DNA from 4 places in the Nonomuraea sp. NPDC049028 genome. Region 1 is predicted to be linked to each of the others. Evidence: riboswitches for the same ligand, from Rfam matches in the RefSeq annotation. Region 1 holds a riboswitch; each other region holds the start of a gene.
The links. Region 1 has a riboswitch for cobalamin ahead of ACGFJ2_RS03820 (ribonucleoside-diphosphate reductase subunit alpha). Riboswitches for the same ligand answer to the same signal wherever they lie in the genome.

Region 2: another riboswitch for cobalamin. It lies ahead of ACGFJ2_RS45160 (CbtB-domain containing protein); the one in region 1 lies ahead of ACGFJ2_RS03820 (ribonucleoside-diphosphate reductase subunit alpha).
Region 3: another riboswitch for cobalamin. It lies ahead of cobN (cobaltochelatase subunit CobN); the one in region 1 lies ahead of ACGFJ2_RS03820 (ribonucleoside-diphosphate reductase subunit alpha).
Region 4: another riboswitch for cobalamin. It lies ahead of ACGFJ2_RS23555 (ABC transporter substrate-binding protein); the one in region 1 lies ahead of ACGFJ2_RS03820 (ribonucleoside-diphosphate reductase subunit alpha).

Annotation. Positions count from the first base shown of each region.
Region 1 covers NZ_JBICTR010000001.1:841,428-847,144, reverse strand. The annotation lists gene ACGFJ2_RS03820 (ribonucleoside-diphosphate reductase subunit alpha) at 1-1,650, opposite strand, end outside; cobalamin riboswitch at 1,777-1,971, opposite strand; gene ACGFJ2_RS03815 (tripartite tricarboxylate transporter substrate-binding protein) at 1,976-2,941, opposite strand; gene ACGFJ2_RS03810 (SAM-dependent methyltransferase) at 3,047-3,814, opposite strand; gene glmS (glutamine--fructose-6-phosphate transaminase (isomerizing)) at 3,888-5,708, opposite strand.
Region 2 covers NZ_JBICTR010000013.1:385,361-391,077, reverse strand. The annotation lists gene ACGFJ2_RS45185 (CrcB family protein) at 1-311, opposite strand, end outside; gene ACGFJ2_RS45180 (DUF190 domain-containing protein) at 323-676, opposite strand; gene crcB (fluoride efflux transporter CrcB) at 673-1,152, opposite strand; gene ACGFJ2_RS45170 (hypothetical protein) at 1,323-2,279, shown strand; gene ACGFJ2_RS45165 (M28 family metallopeptidase) at 2,520-4,070, shown strand; cobalamin riboswitch at 4,048-4,177, shown strand; gene ACGFJ2_RS45160 (CbtB-domain containing protein) at 4,212-4,400, shown strand; gene ACGFJ2_RS45155 (CbtA family protein) at 4,409-5,149, shown strand; gene ACGFJ2_RS45150 (histidine phosphatase family protein) at 5,156-5,717, shown strand, end outside.
Region 3 covers NZ_JBICTR010000013.1:374,668-380,384, forward strand. The annotation lists gene cobJ (precorrin-3B C(17)-methyltransferase) at 1-794, opposite strand, end outside; gene ACGFJ2_RS45120 (precorrin-8X methylmutase) at 800-1,420, opposite strand; gene cobG (precorrin-3B synthase) at 1,458-2,705, opposite strand; cobalamin riboswitch at 2,734-2,922, shown strand; gene cobN (cobaltochelatase subunit CobN) at 2,957-5,717, shown strand, end outside.
Region 4 covers NZ_JBICTR010000006.1:40,395-46,111, reverse strand. The annotation lists gene ACGFJ2_RS23570 (adenosylcobinamide amidohydrolase) at 1-501, opposite strand, end outside; gene ACGFJ2_RS23565 (ABC transporter ATP-binding protein) at 592-1,395, opposite strand; gene ACGFJ2_RS23560 (iron ABC transporter permease) at 1,392-2,390, opposite strand; gene ACGFJ2_RS23555 (ABC transporter substrate-binding protein) at 2,402-3,370, opposite strand; cobalamin riboswitch at 3,443-3,563, opposite strand; gene ACGFJ2_RS23550 (Gfo/Idh/MocA family oxidoreductase) at 3,571-4,434, opposite strand; gene ACGFJ2_RS23545 (SDR family NAD(P)-dependent oxidoreductase) at 4,605-5,420, opposite strand; gene ACGFJ2_RS23540 (cytochrome P450) at 5,417-5,717, opposite strand, start outside.

The DNA of each region.
Region 1 (5,717 bases):
CTCGTCCCAGCGCGGCGACGCGGCGGCGCCGTAGTGGTCGGGGTGCAAGACGCCGCCCGCCGCCCTGGTCTCCTCGTACGACGGATGCCGGCCGCGCTCGACGGCCAGATCGGCGGAGGTGTCGTAGGCGGCCAGGGCGATCTCCTCGGCGACGCGGGTCGACAGCCCCAGCGCCTCGGGCGAGTCGAACGGCAGCCGGAGCGTGAAGAAGACGTCGGCCAGGCCCATCACGCCGAGCCCGATCGGCCGCCAGCGCTTGTTGGCCGCCTCGGCCTCGGCGGTCGGGTAGAAGCCCAGGTCGATGGTCCGGTCCAGGAAACGCACCGCCGTACGGACGGTCGCGCGCAGCCGGGCCCAGTCGACGCCCTCGCCGGTCAGGTGGGCGGCGAGGTTGATCGAGCCGAGGTTGCACACCGCCGTCTCGCCGTCGCTGGTGACCTCGAGGATCTCGGTGCACAGGTTGGACAGGTGGATGACGTTCTCGGGCCGGGCCGTCTGGTTGGAGGTGCGGTTGGCGGCGTCCTTGAACGTCATCCAGCCGTTGCCGGTCTGGGCGAGGGTGCGCATCATCCGGCCGTAGAGGGTCCGGGCGGGCAGCTGCCGGGTGTAGCGACCGTCGGCCTCGTAGGCGCGGTAGGCGCGGGTGAACGCCTCGCCGTACAGGTCGGTGAGGTCGGGGACCTCCTTGGGGTCGAACAGCGACCAGACCTCGTCGGCCTCCACCCGCCGCATGAACTCGTCCGGCACCCAGTTGGCCAGGTTGAGGTTGTGCGTACGCCGGGCGTCCTCGCCCGTGTTGTCGCGCAGCTCCAGGAACTCCTCGACGTCGGCGTGCCAGGTCTCCAGGTAGACACAGGCCGCGCCCTTGCGGCGCCCGCCCTGGTTGACGGCGGCGACGGAGGAGTCGAGCGTACGCAGCCAGGGCACGATGCCGTTGGAGTGCCCGTTGGTGCCCTTGATGAGGGATCCGCGCGAGCGCACCCGGGTCCACGCGATGCCGATGCCCCCGGCGTACTTCGACAGCCTGGCCACCTGCCCGTAGCGGTCGTAGATCGACTCCAGCTCGTCGCGCGGCGAGTCGAGCAGGAAGCACGACGACAGCTGCGGCCGGCGCGAACCGGAGTTGAACAGCGTCGGCGAGCTCGGCAGGTACGACAGCGTGGACATGAGGCCGTACAGCTCGGCGGCCTCGGCGACCGTCTCCGACAGCCCGCAGGCCACGCGGAGCAGGAAGTGCTGCGGCCGTTCGAGCACGGTCCGCGACTCCGGGTGCCGCAGCAGGTAGCGGTCGTAGACCGTACGCAACCCGAAGTACTCGAAGCGGTCGTCCGCCTCGCCGGAGACGAGCGCGTCGAGCTCGGCGGCGTGCGCGCCGACGAAGGCGGCGAGCGAGTCCTGGATCAGCCCGGCGGCGTGGCTGGCGGCGATGGACTCGGAGAAGGTCCGCACGCCGTGCCCGGCCGCCTCGTCGGCGATCTCCTCGGCCAGGAGCCGGGCGGCGATCCGGGAGTTGGCCGGATCGGTGATCACTCGTGCGGCGGCCTCCTCGATCGCCAGCCGCCGGTCGACGGTGGTCGGCTGCCGATCGACGGTGGCCGGCTGGTGATCGGCCGTGGCCGGCTGGTGATCGGCCTCAATGATCTGCGTCACGTGCTCTCTCCTCGCGAGCTCATCCCCGTGAGGGCGCGTGAGAGCACGGCGGCCCTGGACTCCACGGCCGCCGACGCCCCCGGCCCTCCCTCGAGGCCATGGACACTTCGATGGGCGGAGCCGGCTGGCTCCCCCAACGTCGCCGGCAGGTCTTCGGGCTCGCGGGCATGGTCGATCATTCCTACTGGCCGTCGCTTCCCGGAGATCTCCAGTGCTCGTGACGGCGGTCGTTCCCGCTCACCGCTGCGGGGCAGCCCCGGAATCGCACCGGGTTCCCTTTTGCTCCGCCCCGAGGGGCGAACCAGCGACGAGCAGAATCCTACATCTAGTGGCCCTTGGCGCAACTACCCCAGCATGTTGTGTCAGCGGTGTCGAGCATGCCCAGATCGCGGAGCACGGCCCTGGTCCTGCCGATCTCCGAGGCCAGCCACTGTTCGAAGTCGTCGCCGCTGAGCGGGATCGAGGTCCATCCCTCCGCCCGGCAGGCCGCCCGCCACGAGTCGGACCCCGTGACCTCGTCGCAGAGCCGGATGGCGACGGCCTTGCCGTCATCGGTCATGCCTTCGGGCCCCACGGCCGCGCACCAGTCGGCGAAGTCCACCCGCACCCCGCACTCCAGCAGGCTCGGCGCCTCGATGCCGTCCACCCGGCGCGCGCTGGAGACGGCGAGCACCCTGACCAGGCCCTTGCCGATGGCGCGGCGCCAGTCCGCGAGCGTGCCGGTCGCCGCCGCGGCCTTGCCGCCGAGGAGCGCGGCCGAGGCCTCCTCGCTGCCGGGAAAACCGGTGTAGTCGACCTGCCGGGTGTCGGCGCCGAGGCCCTTGGCGATCAGCCCGAACAGCAGGTGGTCGGGCTCGCCCTGCGGGCCGCCCGTCAGGGGCGTGCGGTCGGGGTGGGCGACCAGTTGCGCGCCGAACTGGTCGAAGGTGGCGAACTTGGAGTGTGCGGGCACCACCACCACCTCGATCTGGCCGGTGAGCCGGGCCAGCGGCGTGGCGGTGTCGAGCAACGAGAGCCCGTTGTTGAGCTCGGTCGCGGCCAGCGCGGGCAGCCCGGTGACGGTGATCCGGGTGACGGGCGGCGTGCCGGAGACGGGGAAACCGGCGTCGCGGGCGGTTTTGACGAGCGTCTTGGCGACGCGGGCCCAGCGTCCGGCGCCGGGGACGATCGCGAACCGGCCCGAGAGGCCGGCCGCGTTGACGGCGCGTCCGCCGAGGCTCCCCTCCGTGCCACATCCTGTCGCGCAGGCCGCCACCGCCAGGCCGAGCGCGAAGAACCCCCGTCGGCGCATGGCGTCCTCCCCTCGCACCCCATAACTACCCCAGGTCACTGACACTTAACGCACTGTTACACATCAGGGTTGTCATTATCAGGGATCACGAAAAGTCGGGAAGAACTATGATGTTTTCTCGCCCACACCGACGAGCAGGTACGACGGCAGCGAGGGCTCGCTGACCAGCCTGGGCCGGTCGGGACGCCAGTCGGGGGCGTGCACCAGGCCCGGCTCGACCAGCTCGAAGTCCCCGAAGAACGCCCGAATCTCCCTCGGAGTCCGGTCGGTACCCGCCCCGGCCGAGGTGGGCCGGTGGAGCGGCGTGGCGCCCTCCTCGAACCGTCCCCGCGAGGTCGCGTGGGTGAGCACCAGGTAGCTGCCGGGCGCCACCGCCTCGCGCAGCCTGGTCACCATCTTGCCCGGGTCACGGGCGTCCGGGATGAAGTGCAGGATCGAGACCAGCAGCACGCCCACCGGCTCGTTCAGGTCCAGGAAGCGGGACGCCTGCGCCAGCACCTCGTCGGGGTCGAGCAGATCGGCCTGGACGAAGACGGCCCGGCCCGCCTCCTCCAGCAGCGCCCTGGCGTGGGTGGCGACGACCGGGTCGCGATCGACGTAGACGACTTTCGCCTCCGGCGCCACCTCGTGCACGTTGCCCTGGGTCGGCAGCCCGCTGCCCAGATCGAGGAACTGGCGGACGCCCGCGTCCGCCAGGTGGCGGACCGCGCGCTGGAGGAAGGCCCGGTTGGCACGCGCCAGCAGGACGGCTTGCGGGAGCAGCTCCGCAAGCCGGTCGATCGCCTCGCGGTCGACGGCGTAGTTGTCTGTGCCGCCGAGCATGTAATCGTACATTCGTGCGAGATTTGGCGGTTGACCATGAAACTCGGGCACAGTTTCGATCTTAAGTCCTGCCGGTCCGCTTATCACGGGCTATGTGCCTATTGTGGCCGCCGTGTCGTAGCAGTTACTCGACTGTGACGCTCTTAGCCAAATTGCGCGGCTTATCCACATCGCGTTCGAGCGCCACGGCGGCGTGGTACGCCAGCAGCTGCAGCGGGATCGTGAGCAGGATCGGGTCCAGCTCGATCTCGTTCTTCGGCACCACGATGACGTCGTCGGCCAGCTTGGCGTCGGGTTCGCGGTGGCCCACCATGAGCACCTTGCCGCCGCGGGCGCGGATCTCGCCGAGGGTGGTGAGGTTCTTGTCGAGCAGTTCGTCGTCGGGGACGATCGCCACCGTCGGCATCTCGGGGCCGATGAGGGCGAGCGGCCCGTGCTTGAGCTCGCTGGCCGGATAGGCCTCGGCGTGGACGTACGAGATCTCCTTGAGCTTCTGCGCGCCTTCGCGGGCCACGGGGTAACCGCGGACCCGGCCGACGAACATCATGCTCGGATAGTTCGCGTACTTCTTCGCCAGCTCGGCGATCTTGTCACCCTGCGCCAGGATCTCCTCGATCTGGCCGGGCAGCCTGCGCAGGCCCTCGCAGACGCGGCGGCCATCGGCGGGCGAGAGGTCGTGCACCCGGCCGAAGTGCAGCGCGAGCAGCGCGAACGCCAGCGACGTCGAGGTGAACGCCTTGGTCGAGGCGACCGAGACCTCGGGCCCGGCGTGCAGGTAGATACCGCCGTCGACCTCGCGGGCGATGGCGCTGCCGACCGCGTTGACGATGCCGATGACCCGGCCGCCCTTGCGCTTGAGCTCCTGTACGGCCGCGAGCGTGTCGTAGGTCTCGCCCGACTGGCTGATCGCGACGTAGAGCGTGTCGGGGTCGACGACCGGGTTGCGGTAGCGGAACTCACTGGCCGGCTCGGCGTCGGCCGGGATGCGGGCCAGCTCCTCGATCAGCTGCGCGCCGATCTGGCCGGAGTAGTAGGCCGAGCCGCAGCCGATGATCTTCACCCGGCGGAAGGAGCGGGTCTCGCGGGCGTCCATGTTCAGGCCGCCCAGGTGCGCGATGTGGAAGCGCTCGTCGAGGCGGCCGCTCATGGTGCGCGAGACCGTGTCGGGCTGCTCGGAGATCTCCTTGAGCAGGTAGTGCTCGTAGCCACCGGTGTCGTAGTGCCCGGCGTCCCAGTCGACGGTCAGCGGCTCCTTGGCGGTCTCGCGCGCGTCGCTGGCGAAGGTGTGGAACCCGTCGGCCTTGAGCACGGCCAGCTCGCCGTCCTCCAGGTGCACGACCTGGCGGGTGTAGCGGACCAGGGCGGCCACGTCGGAGGCGGCGAACATCTCCTTCTCGCCGATGCCGAGCACGATCGGGCTGCCGTTGCGGGCCACGACCACCTCGCCGGGCCGCTCACTGTCGACGACCGCGATGCCGTACGTGCCGACGATGCTCTTGAGCGCCTTGCGTACGGCCTCCTCCAGCGTGTCGGTCTCCTCGACCGTACGGGCGATCAGGTGCGCGAGCACCTCGGTGTCGGTCTCGGAGACGAACTCCGCCCCGTCGGCGGTCAGCTTGGCGCGCAGTTCGTCGGCGTTCTCGATGATGCCGTTGTGCACGACCGCGATCCGCTCGTCGGACGACAGGTGCGGGTGCGCGTTGACGTCGCTGGGCACGCCGTGCGTGGCCCACCGCGTGTGACCGATGCCGAGGGCGCCCTTGAACCTGGGGGGTACGACCTTCGCCAGGTCGGCGACCCGGCCTTTGACCTTGCGTACCTTGAGCCCCTTGTTGGACACGACGACACCGGCCGAGTCATAGCCTCGGTACTCCAGCCTTTGCAGCCCCTCCAGCAGGATGGGCGCCGCATCCTTCGACCCGACATAGGCCACGATTCCGCACATACGACGCTC
Region 2 (5,717 bases), on a different contig from region 1:
CCGCCGGCCACGCTGGCCACCACATTGGCCCAGGCGACGAAGCGAGCGCCATCCTGGGCCAGCCGCAGGGTCTCATAGCTGAAGGTCGAGTAGGTGGTCAGCGCGCCACAGAACCCGGCGCCGGCGAAGGCCATCACCGCGCCGTCGGCGGGCAGTCCGGCCAGGAAGCCCAGCAGCGCCGAGCCGGCCAGGTTGACGGTGAAGGTGCCCCACGGGAACAGGGAATCGTGGCGCGCCTGGACGAACCGGTCGGCCAGGTAACGCAGCGGCGCGCCGATCGCCCCGCCGAGAACGACCAGCGCCACTGTCAGCGGGCCGCCGCTCACTGGGCCGGCCCGCTGCTGGGGCGGCCGACATAGCGGATCACCTCGACCTCGTCCAAGATGACCAGCCCCTCAGAGATCAGCTCGTCCAGCTGCGGCAGGAAGGCCCGGATCCGTTCGGCGGCGTCGACGATGACGACCGACACCGGCAAGTCCCCCGACAGCGACAGGATGCGCGAGGTGTGGATGTGGTTGGAGGCCCCGTAGCCCTCCATGCCGCGAAACACGCTCGCGCCGGCCAGCCCGGCCGCATGCGCGCGATGGACGATCTCGTGATACAGCGGCTTGTGGTGCCAGGTGTCGGTGTCGCCGACGTAGATGGTCAGCCGTAGCGCCGCTCCGGCCAGTTTCATGCCCGCCTGCTCTTTCCGACGCACCAGCGGACCACGGCGCTGCCCGCCCATACCGCGGTCAAGGCCAGCACGGGGGTCAGCGCCAGGTACGCCAGCGCCATGCGAGCCGCGTCGCCCGCCAGCAGCTGGCTGGTCTCCAGGATGTACGTGGAGAAGGTGGTGAACCCGCCCAGCACGCCGACGCCCAGCAGCGGGCGCACCCATCCGGGCGCGGACCAGACCTCGGTGATGGCCACCATGAGCACCCCGATCAGCAGACACCCGACGGTGTTGACGGCCAGCGTCGTCCACGGAAAGGCCCCGGCCTGGCGCGGAAAGGCCACGCCCAGGCCGTAGCGGGCCAGCGCACCCGCCGCGCCGCCGAGCGCGATCACCCCCAGCGTCGCCCACGGAGCCCGGCGCAGCTCGGCACGCTGGGCGGCCACGCGCAGGTCGACATCGGCGTCCACGGGACGCTCCGTTTCGGGACGGGACATGAAGATCCTCCTACCAGCAGCACAAAACAACCTCTGGTAGGGACCGTTGGCGGCTGGGTGCCACGGTTACCCGCCACCTGGTCGGCGGCGAGGCGGTGGGCCCCACCACCGCGACCTCCCCCGGGGAGGTTCCCCTCGACTATACCGATCGGCCGAAACAGGACCCGGTAGTGGCCTCTCCTGCCGGCGCCTCCGCAAGACGTCAGGCCGCGGTGATGGTGGAGTTCCTCAAGGCCGCCCGCGACATGCGGCAGAAGCCGCTGGTGATCGCGCACCACGCGGCGCGGTCGGCGACCGGGCTCGGCGTGTGGGGGCAGGACACTCCGCGCGAGTTCCGCAACGGCAACAACACCGCCCCCGACGTGTACGTGGGCTTCGAGGGCGCCCCCGGGCACCAGGCCGGCCCGCTGAACGGCGGCGCCCGCGGCGGGTACGGCAACCACCCCACCTACGGCGGCTTCGACCAGATGACCGCGCGGGTCGGCGGCCTGTGGGACTCGCTGCTGGGCGAGGGGCGGCACTGGTGGATCACGGCCACCTCCGACTCGCACGTGCACTGGACCCGCGGCGGTTCGGACTTCTGGCCGGGCGAGTACAGCAAGACGTACGTGATGGCCCGCCAGGACTACGGCGACATCATGGACGCCCTGCGCAACGGCCGCATCTTCGTCACCACCGGGGACCTGATCACCGCTCTCGACGTCACCGCCGGCAACCAGGGCCGCCAGGCCACCGTGGGCGAGACGCTGGTGGTCAACCGGCGCAACCGCACCGACGTCGAGGTCGAGATCCGGTTCCGGCCGCTGGAGGGCAAGAACGGCAACGGCGACCGCCCGGAGGTGCGGCGCGTCGATCTCATCACCGGGCAGGTGAGCGGCGTGAGCGCCAACCTGGACGCCGACACCAACCCCACCACCAAGGTCGTGGCGCGCTTCGGCCCGGGCGACTGGCGTCGGCAGGGCCGGGACTACGTCATCCGGCACACGCTGAGCGACGTGCAGACCGACAGCTACCTGCGGGTACGCGGCACCAGCACCGACGAGATGGAGCCGGCGGCCGACGGCAAGGAGAGCCCGTGGCAGGACCTGTGGTTCTACTCCAACCCCGTCTTCGTCCGCGTCCGCTAGCCCGCCGGCCTTGGGCGGTCCCGTTCATCCGCGTCCGCTGACCCGCTCACCCCGGCCGGCCCGCTGACCTGGGGCGGTCCCGCGTACCACGCGGGGCCGCCCTCTCTTCGCACCAATCGCGGCGCCGGGGGTCTTTCAACTGGGGGTCTTTTCAACGGCTACGGGGCCGGGTTACGTTCGCGTTCGGCGAGACTCGGGGATCGTCTGCCTTCCCGTTCCTGTCCCACAGGGGGAATCCGAATGCGCAGAGTCATCACCATCCTGGTCACCGCGCTCTCCGTGACCATCGCCATGGCCGTGCCCGCCAACGCCGACGGCCTGGACGACGTCTTCGCCAAGCTGCTGGTCAAGCAGGTCAAGGGGACGAACGTCGCCAAGCACCTGCAAGCCCTGCAGGACATCGCCACCGCCCACGGCGGCATCCGCGCGACCGGCACCAGCGGCTACGACGCCTCCCGCGACTACGTGGCGAACAAACTGCGCAAGGCCGGATACAAGGTCACGCGGCAGCCGATCAACTTCGTCGAGAGCTGGGCCGAGAACGCCCCGCCGACGCTGGCGCTCACCGCGCCGAGCGCGAAGACGTACCTACCGAACGAGGACTTCTTCACCTTCCAGCCCTCCCCGTCGGGCGAGGTGACCGCGCCGGTCCAGGGCGTGGACCTCACGCTGCCACCCACCCCCACGCCGACCTCGACCAGTGGCTGCGAAGCGGCGGACTTCGCCGGGTTCGTGGCCGGACGTATCGCGCTCGTCCAGCGCGGCACCTGCCCGTTCGTCACGAAGGTGCAGAACGCGGCCGCGGCGGGTGCGACCGGGCTCATCATCTTCAACGAAGGCCAGCCGGGTCGTACTGACGCGTTCCCGTTGGACATCGGCGAGTGGCGGGGCGGGATCCCCATGGTGTTCGCCGACTTCGCCGTGGGCAACGAACTCGCGAGCACGCCGGGCGCGACCGTACACCTCAAGGTCGACGCCAACCTCGTGCTCGGCAGCACGGACAACGTGATCGCCGAGACCCGCTTCGGCGACCCGCGCAATGTCGTCATGGTGGGCGCGCACCTCGACAGCGTGACGGCGGGGCCCGGCATCAACGACAACGGCTCGGGCAGCGCGGCGATCCTGGAGGTCGCCGAGGAGATGGCGCTCTACCCGGTCAGGAACAAGGTCCGCTTCGCCTTCTGGGCGGCCGAGGAGATCGGGCTGCTCGGTTCCGATCAGTACGTCGGGTCGTTGTCGCAGGCGCAGCGGGACCGCATCCGGGTGTACTTGAACTTCGACATGGTGGCCACGCCGAACTACGCCTACAAGCTGTACGACGGCGACAATTCCGACAACGTCGGCTCTCCCGCCGGTCCGCCCGGTTCGGCCGAGATCGAGCAGCAGCTGGCGGCGTTCTACGGCTCCCGCGGCCTGCCCACGGTGGGCACGGACTTCGACGGGCGCTCGGACTACGGGCCGTTCATCGCGGTCGGGATCCCGGCCGGCGGCATCTTCACCGGCGCCGAGGGGATCAAGACGGCCGCTGAGGCGGCGCTGTTCGGCGGGACGGCCGGGGTCGCCTACGACGCCTGCTACCACCAGGCGTGCGACACCATCGCCAACATCAACGCCACAGCGCTGGACGTGGACACGGACGCCATCGCCGACTCCGTCGCCCGTTACGCGTTCAACCTCCGCTCCATCCCGCCGCGAGTGGCACCCGCGACCAGCCGTGCGCGCTTCACCCCGCCAACGTCAGCCTTCCTCGATGTGTTGACGCGAACGGGAGGAAAGGATACGTTCCGGTAGATTTCACGGTTGTCCAAGGGAAATCCGGTGAGATGCCGGTGCGGACGCGCCACTGTATCCGGGACGTAGATCCCGGGAGCCAGGTCGCTTGGGCCTCCGTGACCTCATTTGTTGGGACGCGTCATCCCTGAGGAGGCACTGATGAGTGGCCTGTCCGCTCCTACCGTCATTCCGTTCCCCCGTCTGCGGCTGTGGTTGCTGGCCGTACCGGTACTGCTGCTGGTCGCCTACCTGGTGCTGATGGACAACGGCGCCATCTCGCAGACGGGTGCGTACCTGCACGAACTCATGCACGACGGGCGTCACCTGCTCGGCGTGCCCTGCCACTAGACCTCGGCATGGTACGCACCCTGCTGGTCAGGGGCCTGCTTCTGGGCCTGCTGGCCGGATTGATCGCGGGCGGCTTCGCCTTCGCCTTCGGGGAACCGCAGGTGGACAGTGCCATCGCACTGGAACAGGCGCACGCCGCGCAGGAACCTGGCCATGACCACGGCGAGGAGGAACTGGTCGGCAGGCCAGGCCAGAAGGCCGGGCTCTTCCTCGCCACCGGCCTGTACGGACTGGCCGTGGGAGGGGTCTTCGCCCTGGTGTACGCGGGTCTGCGGGGCCGGGTCGGTCCCCGGTCGGAGGGCGGGCTGGCGCTCGCCGCCGCCGGGTCGGCGTTCGGGGCGATGATCCTCGTACCGTTCGTGAAATATCCGGCCAATCCGCCGGCTGTCGGAGACCCGGAAACGATCAACAGCCGGACCGCCCTCTATATCGTGATGATCCTTGTCGGCCTGGCCGCGATCGCGATCGCGGTGGCGACCGCGCGCCGGGTGACCGCCGGGCCATGGGCGCGGTGGGTCGCGGCCGGGGTCGCGTACCTGGTCCCGGTGGTCGCCGCGTGGCTGCTGCTGCCGACCGTGGACGAGGTGCCCGAGGGCTTTCCTGCCACGTTGCTGTGGCAGTTCAGGCTCGTGTCGTTAGGGACGCAGCTCGTCTTCTGGACGGCCTTCGGTGTGCTGTTCGGGTGGGTGAGCGACAGGGCGGCGCGGCGGGCGGCGGCCGTACCCGCGACTGCCGTCTCGCCGGGCTGAGCCGGCGTGCTGTTCGTCCGGCACGCCAGCACGCCGGGGATGCGGACCGCCTGCTTTCCCCTGGCCGATGAGGACGCCGACGCGGCGAGCCTGGCCAGAGCACACGGCTTGGCTTCGGTGGTGGCCGACTCGGCGGCGACCGGCTCGGCGCTGACCGGCTCGGTGGTGGCCGACTCGGTGGCGTGGGTCGCTCCCAGTGTCGCGGCGCGGCAGACCGCCGCCGCGCTCGGCCGGGAAGTGTGCGTGGTCGCCGCGCTCGCCGAGGCGGATCACGGCCGGTGGCGCGGCCTGCCGTACGGGCGGGTCGCGCGGGAGGAGCCGGACGCGCTGGCGAGCTGGCTGGCGGATCCGGACGCGGCGCCGCACGGCGGGGAGAGCCTGGCCGTGCTGGCGGCGCGGGTGGCCGGCTGGCTCGACTCGGTACGCGCGGAGCCCGAGGCGGTCGCCGTCTGCGACGCGGGCGCCATCCGGGCGGCCCTCGGCCATGCGCTGGGGCTGGACCCCCTGCGCGCCGCCCGTTTCGATCTCGCGCCGCTGTCCGTCACCGAACTGACCGTCACGCGAGGCG
Region 3 (5,717 bases), on a different contig from region 1:
CGCCCGGCCGGGCCGAGACCGATGACGGTCACCTCGCCGCGCCCCTCGGTCGATGAGGGCTCGGGGACGAAGGTGCGCTCGGCCGGGCTGGCGAGCAGGGCCAGCGAGAAGTACGGAACGCCGTCGGCGTCCACGTCCTTGAGCGGCGCGACGCGTTCGGCGCCCATGGTGGCGCGCTCGACGTACCAGGCGTCGTCCAGCCGCCCGGCCTCGGCCAGGGCGTCGCGGACGTTCTCGAACGTCCTGCCCAGCTTCAGCACCGCCGCCGAGTCGGTGCCGCGCAGCCGCTCGGCCAGCACCTCGGCGGGCAGCGTGCCGGGCAGTACGGTCAGCACCTCGTCCCGCTCCACCAGCGGCCGCCCCAGCACGGCGGAGGCGGCGCTGACCGAGGTCACGCCCGGCACCACCTCGGTCGGATAGCGGTGGGCCAGCCGCTTGTGCATGTGCATGTAGGAGCCGTAGAACAGCGGGTCGCCCTCGCTCAGCACGACCACTATCCGGCCCGCGTCCAGGTGCGCGGCCAGCCGTTCGGCGCAGTCGGCGTAGAAGTCGTCCAGCGCGCCCTGGTAGCCGCCGGGGTGGTCGGTGGTCTCCGTGGTCAGCGGGTACAGCAGCAACTCCTCGATCTGCCCCTCCCGCAGGTACGGCAGCGCGATCGAGCGGGCGATGCTGCGGCCGTGCCTGGCGGCGTGGTACGCGATCACGTCCGCCTCGCCGATCAGCCGGGCCGTCTTGACCGTGACCAGCTCAGGGTCTCCCGGGCCCAGTCCGACCCCGTACAGCCGTCCCGTCATCGCCGTCACTCCGTCTCGTTCGCGATGGCGTTGACCGCCGCCGCCGTCATCGCACTGCCGCCGCGGCGCCCGTGCACCACCAGGTATTCCAGGTCGCTGTCCGCCAGGGCCCGCTTGGACTCGGCCGCGCCGATGAAGCCGACCGGCACGCCGAGCACCGCCGCCGGCCTGCCGGCCCCGTCGGCGACCAGTTCGAGCAGCCGGAACAGGGCGGTCGGGGCGTTGCCGATCGCCACCACGGCGCCGTCCAGCCGGTCGCGCCACAGCTCCAGGGCGGCGGCGCTGCGTGTGGTGCCGAGGCGTTCGGCCAGCTCCGGCACGCCTGGCTCGCCCAGAGTGCACACCACGTCGTTGCCGGCGGGCAGCCTGCGCCTGGTGACGCCGGAGGCGACCATCTGCGCGTCGCACAGCACGGGCGCGCCGCGCCGCAGCGCCTCGCGGGCCCGGACGACCACCGAAGGCGACCAGTCCAGGTCGGCGACGAGGTCGGTCATGCCACACGCGTGGATCATCCGCACCGCCACCTGGGCCACATCCGGGGGCATCCCGGTGAGGTCGGCCTCGGCACGGATGGTCGCGAATGAGCGCCGGTAGATCTCGGCGCCGTCGCGCAGGTAGTCGGTCACTGCTGCCTTTCCTCGTATCGGTCGAAGCTGACCGCCATCAAAGCGGTCGTTCCTCGTAGCCGTCGGCGGTGGCCACCATTTGGACCACCCGGCCGCGGGGCAGCCCGCAGCGCCGCTCGCAACCCGCCCAATGCACCGGCGTCGCAGCGGGCGCGTCCAGGGTCGCCACCCACCGCCGTACGTCCTCCTGCACGTCCGCCAGCGACTTGGCGCAGCCGGGACGTCCGGTGCAGGCGCTCACCCCGACCCAGGGCGACGCCGGATCGGTCACCAGCCCTGCCGCGGACAGCTGCCGCACCGCCGTCTCGGCCGCGGCGGGGGACAGGTCCAGCAGGACGACCGTCCGCCACGGCGTCAGCCGTACGGGAACCGCCCCGCCGTCGTCGGCGGTGTCGGCGACAGCGCGTACCTGAGCGGCGGACAGCCGCCCGAGCGGCACCACGGCCTCCAGCGCCACGCGGCCGTCCCGCTGATCGACAGGTCCGGGACGATGGGCCGAGCGGGGAGAGGATGCGTCCAGAGCGGTCGTCGCACGCTCGCCCGCAACGCCGAGGTGGGCGGCGATTCGGGCGGGACCGTCCGCTAACTCCGCGATCCGCCACGCGCCCCGGTCACGATCGGAAAGCCCGCGCTCCCGTTCGTCGAGGAACGCCTCGGCGGCGGCGATCATCTGCCCGACCGCCGCGTCACGAGGCACGACAAGCCCGGTGTCCACGCCCGCCAGCAGCAGTGACACCCAGGCGTCACCGCCCGCCACCGCGCCGTCGGGCAGTGCCGCCCAGGCGTCATCATTCACTGCCGCAGGCACGAGAGTGACATCGGCGGCCAGCGGCCGCGTGTCACCTGTGCCGTCGTCCAGCGCGAACAGGAAGCGCCCTGGCAGCCCGGCCAGCCGGGTCCGCGCGCACAGCGCCAGGTCCAGGGCCTCGACCAGGGGTTGCGTGTCCACCAAACCCGCAGGACCGCGGCCGCCGAGCGGCGATGCGACGATGTTGCGTACCCGTTCGTGCGCGGCCGAGGGCAGCAGCCCGACGCCGGCGATCCGTTCGGCGAAGACGGCCGGCGCGCGCAGGCCCCGCACCTGTACGTTCGCCCGCGACGTGAGCTCGACCACCCCGGAGCCCAGCTCCGCCGCGCAGGCCGCCAGCTCGCGGAGCTGGACGCCGGAGACCGCGCCGCCGGGCAGGCGGACCCGGGCCAGCGGGCCGTCGGCGGCCTCGTGCACCTGGAGCGCTCCCGGACAGGCGTCGGGCCGGACCCGTCCGGAAAAGTCGGCTATGGACACGATGAGGATGGTAACGCCACTTCTGGTGGAGGTTGCTCCTGCCGTAGGCTCCTGGGTAGGCGATGGCAAAGGGAGGAAGCCGGTGCGAATCCGGCGCGGTCCCGCCACTGTGACCGGGGAGCGAACCCCACCGCAGGCCACTGCCCGGCAACGGGTGGGAAGGCCGGGGTGAGCGCTGATCCGGGAGCCAGGAGACTCCTGCCGTCGCGACACCCACGACCGGGGCGAGGACCCCGAGGGAGGATCGTGCCGTGCCTGGCGACAGCCATACCGTCCTGCTGCTCTCCACCTCCGACACCGACCTGCTGAGCGCGCGTGCCTGTGGCGCCGCCTACCGTCTGGGCAACCCCGCCCGGCTCGACCCCGACGATCTGCCCGGCCTGCTGGAGGGGGCCGACCTGGTCGTCGTACGGCTGCTCGGCGGTCGCCGCGCCTGGCAGGAGGGGCTCGACGCGCTGCTGGCCGGGCCCCGTCCGGTCGTGGTGCTGGGCGGCGAGCAGGCGCCGGACGCCGAGCTGATGGAGCTGTCCACGGTGAGCGGCGGCGTCTGCGCCGACGCGCACGCGTACCTGGCGCACGGCGGGCCCGCCAACCTGACCGAGCTGCACGCCTTCCTGTCCGACACCGTCCTGCTGACCGGGCGCGGGTTCGCGCCGCCGGCGCCCACGCCGTCCTGGGGGCGGCTGGAGCGCGAGGCACGGTCACACGAGGGGCCCGTGATCGGGGTGCTCTACTACCGGGCGCACCACATGGCGGGCAACACGGCCTTCGTCGAGACGCTCTGCGCCGCCGTCGAGGAGGCGGGCGGGCAGGCGCTGCCGGTGTTCTGCTCCTCGTTGCGCACCGCCGAACCCGAGCTGCTGGAGACCCTGCGGGCCGCCGACGCGCTGGTGGTGACCGTGCTGGCGGCGGGCGGCTCGCGTCCCGCGACGGCGGGCGCGGGCGGGGACGACGAGGCGTGGGACGTGGGCGCGCTGGCCGCGCTCGACGTGCCGATCCTGCAAGGTCTGTGCCTGACCACGTCCAGGCAGGCGTGGGAGGACAACGACGACGGCCTGTCGCCGCTGGACGCCGCCTCGCAGGTGGCCATCCCCGAGTTCGACGGGCGGATCATCACGGTGCCGTTCTCCTTCAAGGAGATCGATCCGGACGGGCTGACCGTCTATGTCGCCGACCCGGAGCGGGCCGCGCGGGTGGCGGGCATCGCCGTACGCCACGGGCTGCTGCGCCACACCCCGCCCGGCGGGCGGCGGCTGGTGGTGATGCTGTCGGCGTACCCGACCAAGCACTCGCGCGTGGGCAACGCCGTCGGGCTGGACACCCCCGCCAGCACCGTACGGCTGCTGGCCCGGCTCGCCGAAGCGGGCTACGACCTGGGCGAGGGCTTCCCCGGCGTGGCCGAGCAGGACGGCGACGCGCTCATCCACGCGCTCATCGCCGCGGGCGGCCAGGACCAGGACTGGCTGACCGAGGAGCACCTGGCGGGCAACCCGGTACGCATCTCCGCCGCCTCCTACGAACGCTGGTACCGCACACTCCCCGCCGGCCTGCGCACCGGGATCGAGCGGCACTGGGGACCCCCGCCCGGCGAGCTCTTCGTCCATGACGGCGACATCGTCCTGGCGGCGCTGCGCGCCGGGAACGTGGTGGTCATGGTCCAGCCGCCACGCGGCTTCGGCGACAACCCGATCGCCATCTACCACGACCCCGACCTGCCGCCCAGCCACCACTACCTGGCCGCCTACCGCTGGCTGTCGGCCGAGTTCGGCGCGCACGCGATGGTGCACGTGGGCAAGCACGGCAACCTGGAATGGCTGCCGGGCAAGTCGGCCGGCATGTCCGCCTCGTGCGGCACCGACGCGGCCATCGGCGACCTGCCGCTGATCTACCCGTTCCTGGTCAACGATCCGGGCGAGGGCACCCAGGCCAAGCGGCGGGCGCACGCGGTGCTGGTGGACCACATGGTGCCGCCGATGGCGCGGGCGGAGACATACGGCGACATCGCCCGGCTGGAACAGCTCCTGGACGAGCACGCCACCATCGCCGCCATGGACCCGGCCAAGCTCCCGGCGATCCGCGCCCAGATCTGGACACTGATCCAGGCCGCCCGGCTCGACCACGACCTCGGGCTGGCCGATCGGCCGCACGACACCGAGTTCGACGACTTCATCCTGCACGTGGACGGCTGGCTCTGCGAGGTGAAGGACGCGCAGATCCGCGACGGCCTGCACGTGCTCGGCCAGGCGCCGGCCGGGCAGGTCAGGGTGGACCTGGTGCTGGCCATGCTGCGCGCCAGGCAGATGTGGTCGGGCCGCGAGACCCTGCCCGGCTTACGTGAGGCGCTCGGCCTGGCCGAGGACGGCACGGCGGGGCTGGCCGAGGCGGACCGGGCCGAGGCGACCGCTCGTGCCCTGGTCGAGGCGATGGAGGAGCGAGGCTGGGCACCGGAGGCGGCCGAGGAGGTCGCTCGCACGCTGCCCGCCGATCGGCGCGAGCTCGTCACGCGGGTGCTCGCGTTCGCCGCCACGGAGGTGGTCCCGCGCCTGGCCCGGACGACCGACGAGCTCGACCACGTCCTGCACGCCCTCGACGGCGGCTACGTGCCCGCCGGGCCGAGCGGATCGCCGCTGCGCGGCCTGATCAACGTGCTGCCGACCGGCCGTAACTTCTACTCCGTCGATCCCCGGGCGGTGCCCAGCCGCCTGGCCTGGGAGACCGGCCAGGCGATGGCCGAATCTCTGCTGGAGCGCTACCGCGCCGACACCGGCGACTGGCCCCGCTCGGTGGGACTGTCCGTCTGGGGCACCAGCGCCATGCGTACGGCCGGCGACGACGTGGCCGAGGTGCTGGCCCTGCTCGGCATCCGCCCCGTATGGGACGAGGCGTCGCGCCGGGTCACGGACCTGGAGCCGATCCCGCTCGCCGAGCTGGGCCGGCCGCGCGTCGACGTGACCGTCCGCATCAGCGGCTTCTTCCGCGACGCGTTCCCGCACGTGGTGGCCATGCTGGACG
Region 4 (5,717 bases), on a different contig from region 1:
ACCGGTGCACGGGAAGCCCGCCTCGATCAGCGCCTGCGACTTGGCCTCCGTCATCGTCATCACGGCGTTGACCAGGGCGGCGTCGGTCATCGCGACCGGCACCACGGCCATCAGGTTGATCGTCCCCACGGGCGGCGCGGGGGTGGCGAGCATCGGGGCCAGTTCGGGGTCGGTGGCGCCCTCGGGGGCGGCCGCCCAGGTGGGGACGCGTAACCCGACCGTCGCCACGACCTCCGCGCCGCCGTCCACCGACCGCGCGTAACGCTCCACCGAGGCGGCGGTCATCATCCCCACCCCGCTGCCGTCAGGCCCGAGATCGAGCAGGTGCTCGACCGGGTCCATCCGCGAGTAGCCCGCCACGACCTGCGCGTTCAGCACCCACGTACGCTCCCCGATCCCCCCGCCCAGCAGCGCCGACGAGATCATCCGCCACCCCGGCCCGAACTCCCACAGCAGCGACCCGAGCCGCGCTCCGTCCTCGACCCGATACGTCAGCTCCACGAAACCCCCTTCAGGACAACGCCCTCGACCCGGTAGGCCACCAGATCCCCTTCAGGACGACATCCTCGACCCGATAGGCCGACGCCACCTTCACGAGACACCCCTGACCAGGTGCACCACGGGCCGGCCTCCGGGACCCGGCGCGATCTCCACCCGGGCGTCGAAGTGGGTGCCGACCAGCGCCTCCGTGAGCACCTGTCCCGGCCGCCCTGCAGCGATGGCCCGGCCGCCGGCGAGCAGGAGGAGCCGGTCGGCGTACTGGCCGGCGAGGGTCAGGTCGTGCAGCGTCGTCACCACGGTCAGCTCGTCGGCGAGCCTGAGCCGGTCGACCAGTTCCAACACCTGCTGCTGGTGCCCGAGGTCGAGCGCGGTCGTTGGCTCGTCGAGCAGGAGCGCGGGCGCCTCCTGGGCCAGTGCCCTGGCCAGGACCACCCGCTGCCGTTCGCCACCGGACAGCTCCCCCAGCCGGCGCGCGGCGAACTCGGTGAGGTCGAGGCGTTCGAGCACGGACCTGGTGACCTCCTTGTCGTGGCGGCTCTCGCTGCCGAGGTAGGGGATGTACGGGGTGCGGCCGAGCAGGGCGTAGTCGTACACAGTGATGTCGGGTGGCAGCGAGGGCGTCTGGGGGGCGTAGGCGACCAGCCTGGCCCGGTCCCTGGGCCTGAGCGTGTTCGCGGCCCGGCCGCCGACGGTGACGTCGCCCCGGTGGGCGACGACGCCCATGACGGCCTTGAGCAGGGTGGACTTTCCGGCGCCGTTCGGGCCGATGATCGCCAGCCATTCGCCGCGCCGTACGGAGAGGTCGACGTCGCTGAGCACCTCGCGCTCACCGAGCCGTACGGACAGGCCGCTCGTCTCGATCATCCGGGCCGGCCGGGCCGTGTCGGCGGTCATGTGGCGGTCTGCCGGGTCATGCGCAGGACCGCCACGAAGAACGGCGCGCCGACGAACATGGTGACCACCCCGATGGGCAGTTCGGCGGGGGCGATGACGGTGCGCGCGACCAGGTCGGCGAGCACGAGGAAGGCGGCGCCGCCGATCAGCGACAGTGGCAGCACGATCCGGTAGGAGCCGCCCGCCAGCCGTCTGACCACGTGCGGGATGACGATGCCGACGAACCCGATGAGCCCGCTCACCGCCACGGCCGCCGCGGTGGCCAGGGAGGCGGCGAGCAGTACCGCCAGCCGTACCCGCCCGGCGCGGACGCCGAGGCTGGTGGCCTCCTCGTCCCCCACCGAGAGCACGTCCAGCATCCGCCCGTGCGCGAGCAGCAGGACGGCCGAGACGGCGGCGTACGGCAGGACCAGCCAGAACTGGTCCCACCCGCCGCCCACGTCGCCCAGGATCCAGGAGTAGATGCGCTGCAACTGCTCGACCTTGAACTGCTGGATGAACGTCTGGATCGCGGTCAGGAACGAGGTGACGGCCACCCCGGCGAGCACCAGCGTGGCGGTGCCGCCCGAGCGCCCGGCGGTGTTGCCGAGCACGTACGCGAGGAACACCCCGCCGACCGCACCCGCGAAGGCGGCCACCGGGATGCCGACGGCCGGGGTCGGCACGAGCACGATGACCACGGTGGTGGTCAGCCCGGCTCCGGCCGCGGCGCCCAGCAGGTAGGGGTCGGCCAGCGGGTTGCGGAACACCCCCTGGTAGCCGGCCCCCGCGATGGCCAGCAGCCCGCCGACCACGGCCGCCACCAGCACTCTGGGCAGCCGCAGCTCGAACAGCAGCCCCTGCTCCACGGGGGCCAGCCCCGAGTCCACGTGTACGTACGGCAGCCAGTCGAGCGCCTGGAGCACCACCTGCCACGGCGAGATGTCGGCGGCCCCGCCGAGCAGCCCGGCGACCATGGAGACGGCGAGCACGGCCAGCGCGCCCGCCGTCCACATCGGTCTGGACCTCACTGGCGGGTGGCCGCCTTGCCGACGGCGTCGCTGATGGTCTGTGCCAGGTCGACGACCCGCGGGCCCCAGCGCGAGGCGATGTCGTCGTCGAGCTGGATCACCTGGTCACCCTTGACGGCCGACAGTCCCTTCCAGCCGGGGCGCTTGGCCAGCGTGTCCTTGCTCTGCTGGCAGCACTTCACGTCCGCCAGGAAGATCAGGTCCGGGTCTGCCTGGGCGACGAACTCCGCCGACAGCTTGGGGTAGCCGCCCGCCGGGTCCGGCGCCTTGTCGGCGATGTTGGTGAGGCCGAACATGGCGTAGATCTGCCCGATGAACGTGCTGGACGTCGCCGCGTAGGGGGTCTGGTCGAGTTCGTGGTAGTAGGTGAGCTTCTTGTCCTTGGGGGCGTTCGCCGAGAGCTTGTCGAGGGACGTCTTCATGCCAGTCACGACTTGTCCGGCCTTTTCGGTGTTGCCGGTGGCGGCGCCGAGGTCGGTGATCTCGTCGTACGCCTCGTCGAGCTTGGTGGCGGCGGGCTCCAGGAGGACCGGCACGTTCACCTTGCCCAGCTTGGCGACGATGCCGTCGATGTCGTTGGAGACGATCACCAGGTCGGGCTTCTGGGCGACGATGGCCTCGACGTTCGGCTTGAAGCCGGACAGGTCGGTCTTGGGGACACCGGCCGGGTAGTTGGACTGGTCGTCCACCGCGATGACCTGGGGGCCCGCGCCGATGGCGAAGAGCGTCTCGGTATGGCTGGCGGAGAGCGAGACGATCCGCTCCGGCTTTTTGGCGATGCTGACCTTGCCGTTGCCCGCCTCGACCGTCACGGGGAAGGCGGCGGAGCTGGTCGTGCCGGTCGTACCGGTGGAGCCGGTGGGGCTCGCGGGGGACGGGGTGGTGGTAGTGCTGGTCTGACCACATCCGGCCAGAACGAGCGTTCCCAGCAGCGCGCCCGCGAAGGCCGTGCGTACGGGCCTCACGAGAAGTCCTTTCACACTGTCGGAACCGAGAGACCCGCTTGAGAGCGACGGATCACCCTTTTCCACGAGGGTTGATGACGTCAGCGCGGAGGCAGGCGACCTGGCTATGACAGTTGCGGGACAGCGCCGGACTCGCACCGGACTTCGCTGCAACTCTGCGCGTCGGACAGACGCTATCAATGCGCCAGATGCGCGTTAAGTCAAGGGGTGCCCAATTGGGCTTCCGCCTCGGCGATGATCTCTTGCAACCTGAGCCCGTGGGCCGCGTCCAGCGGGTGGCCGCCGCCCTGGCGTACGGTCCGCGCGAACTCCTCGGCGATGGTCTCGAACGGATCGTCGTCATCACTGGGCAGCAGCGTCGCACTGCCCGTCCTGCCGTACACCGCGACACTGGCCGGCGGCAGGTCACCGGCGGCGGCCATGCACAGCGACGCCTCGCTGGCCGCGCCGCCCTCGTGATCGAGCAGCAGTCCGGTCCAGCCGAGCGGGTTGCCGTGCGCGCGCACGCCGGTCACCCGGCCGAGCGCGGCGTCGAGCAGGTCGACCACGTGCGGCCCGACGTCCAGGAGCGCCCCGCGCTCGAGCCGCCACGGGGTGCCGAAGAGGTGGCCGCCCAGCAGGACATCGGAGATGTTCGCGGCGTGACCGCCGAACGCCTCGATTTCCGCGCAGCGCGCCAGGAACTCCCTGACCTGCTTCATATAACGCATGCTGAGCACCATCTGGGAGGCCACACCGGCCTCACGCACGGCATCGGCGAGCCGCCGCGCGTTCTCCAGCGAGTCGGCGAGCGGCTTCTCCAGCAACAACGCCTTCCCGGCCTTCGCCGCGCGCACCCCCAATTCGGCCTGTACGCCCGGCGGCACGCAGAACGCCACGGCCTCGCACGCCTCGAACAACTCCTCGACCCGCTCGAACACCGGCGCCCCCAGCCGAGCGGCAGCCTCCGGACGCCGAGCCCACACGCCGGCGAACCGGAGATGCGGGCTGTTGACCAGCATGGGCGCATGCGCGCGCTCCGCCCACGGCCCCGCCCCGACCAACCCGACCGACACCGGCTCCATTCATCCCCCTTGATCCGCCACAACCCTAATGCGGTTCCTAGGAATGTTCTCCGGGTATCCGGTCTTCCGCTCCCCCGCAGGGGTGTCCGCTCCGAGGGACTCCTGCCACGACAAACCGTCACAGGGATCGAGACAGTCGTGTGACGGACCGCTCCGGGGAATTCCGGTGGTCACCCCGCCGCGTCGCGCCATTGGCGCAGGGCGTGTTCAGGGCGGTGGGCCACCGTGCCGGAGTCGATGACGATGGTCTGTCCCGTGATGCACCGGGACTCAGCCGAGGCGAGGAAGGCGACGAGGTCGGCCACGTCGTCCGGGGTGCAGGCCCAGGGCAGCAGCCGTTCGGCCGCCTTGTCGGCCAGCCGCTCCCGCCCGAGGGCCTGCGCGGCCGCGTCGGTCAGGACCAGTGCGGGCGCGATGGCGTTGCAGCGGATGCCGCGCGAGCCGTACTTGGTGGCCACATAGCGCACGAAACCGGTCAGCGCCGCCTTCGAGGTGCCGTACGCGACGTGCGCGACGTCGCCCAGCAGACCCGAGACCGACGAGGTGACGACGAACGCGCCGCCGTCGGCCATCACGGGGGCCGCGTGCTTGACCATGAGCAGGCAGCCGCGCAGGTTCACCGCCATCGTGCGGTCCCATACGGCGACGTCGAGGTCCTCGAGGTCGCGGTCGCGGCCGTAGGTGCCGGGGTCGAGCGCGGCCGCGTTGGAGTGGACGACGTCCAGGCGGCCGAACGAGGCGAGCAGGTCACCGATCGCCTCGGCCACCTGCTTCTCGTCCGACACGTCACAGACGAGCGCCGTGGCCGTGCCGCCCCTGGCGCGGATGGCGGTGGCAACCGACTTGGCCCCCGCCGCGTGCACGTCCAGGACGCCCACGCAGGCACCCTCGGCGGCCAGGCGCGACGCGCACGCCGCGCCGATGCCCGACCCCGCGCCCGTCACGAGGGCCACCCGCCCGTCGAACCGACCCGGCGCGGCACTCACCACGTCACCCGCAGAGCCGTCAGCCCCCGGCCCACGAGGGACTTGCGGTAGACGATGGGCTCGTCGGCGAGCCTCAGCGAGGGTAGGCGGCGGCCGAGCACCTCGAGCGCCGTCCGAAGCTGCAGCCGGCCGAGCGCGGCGCCCACGCAGAAGTGGATGCCGTAGCCGAACACCATGTGGGCGTCGGCGTTGGGCCGGTCGATGACGAACCGGTCCGGGTCGGGGAAGACGGTCTCGTCGTGGGCGGCGGAGTCGGTGGAGAGGAGCACCAACGACTTTTCCGGAATTATCACGTCG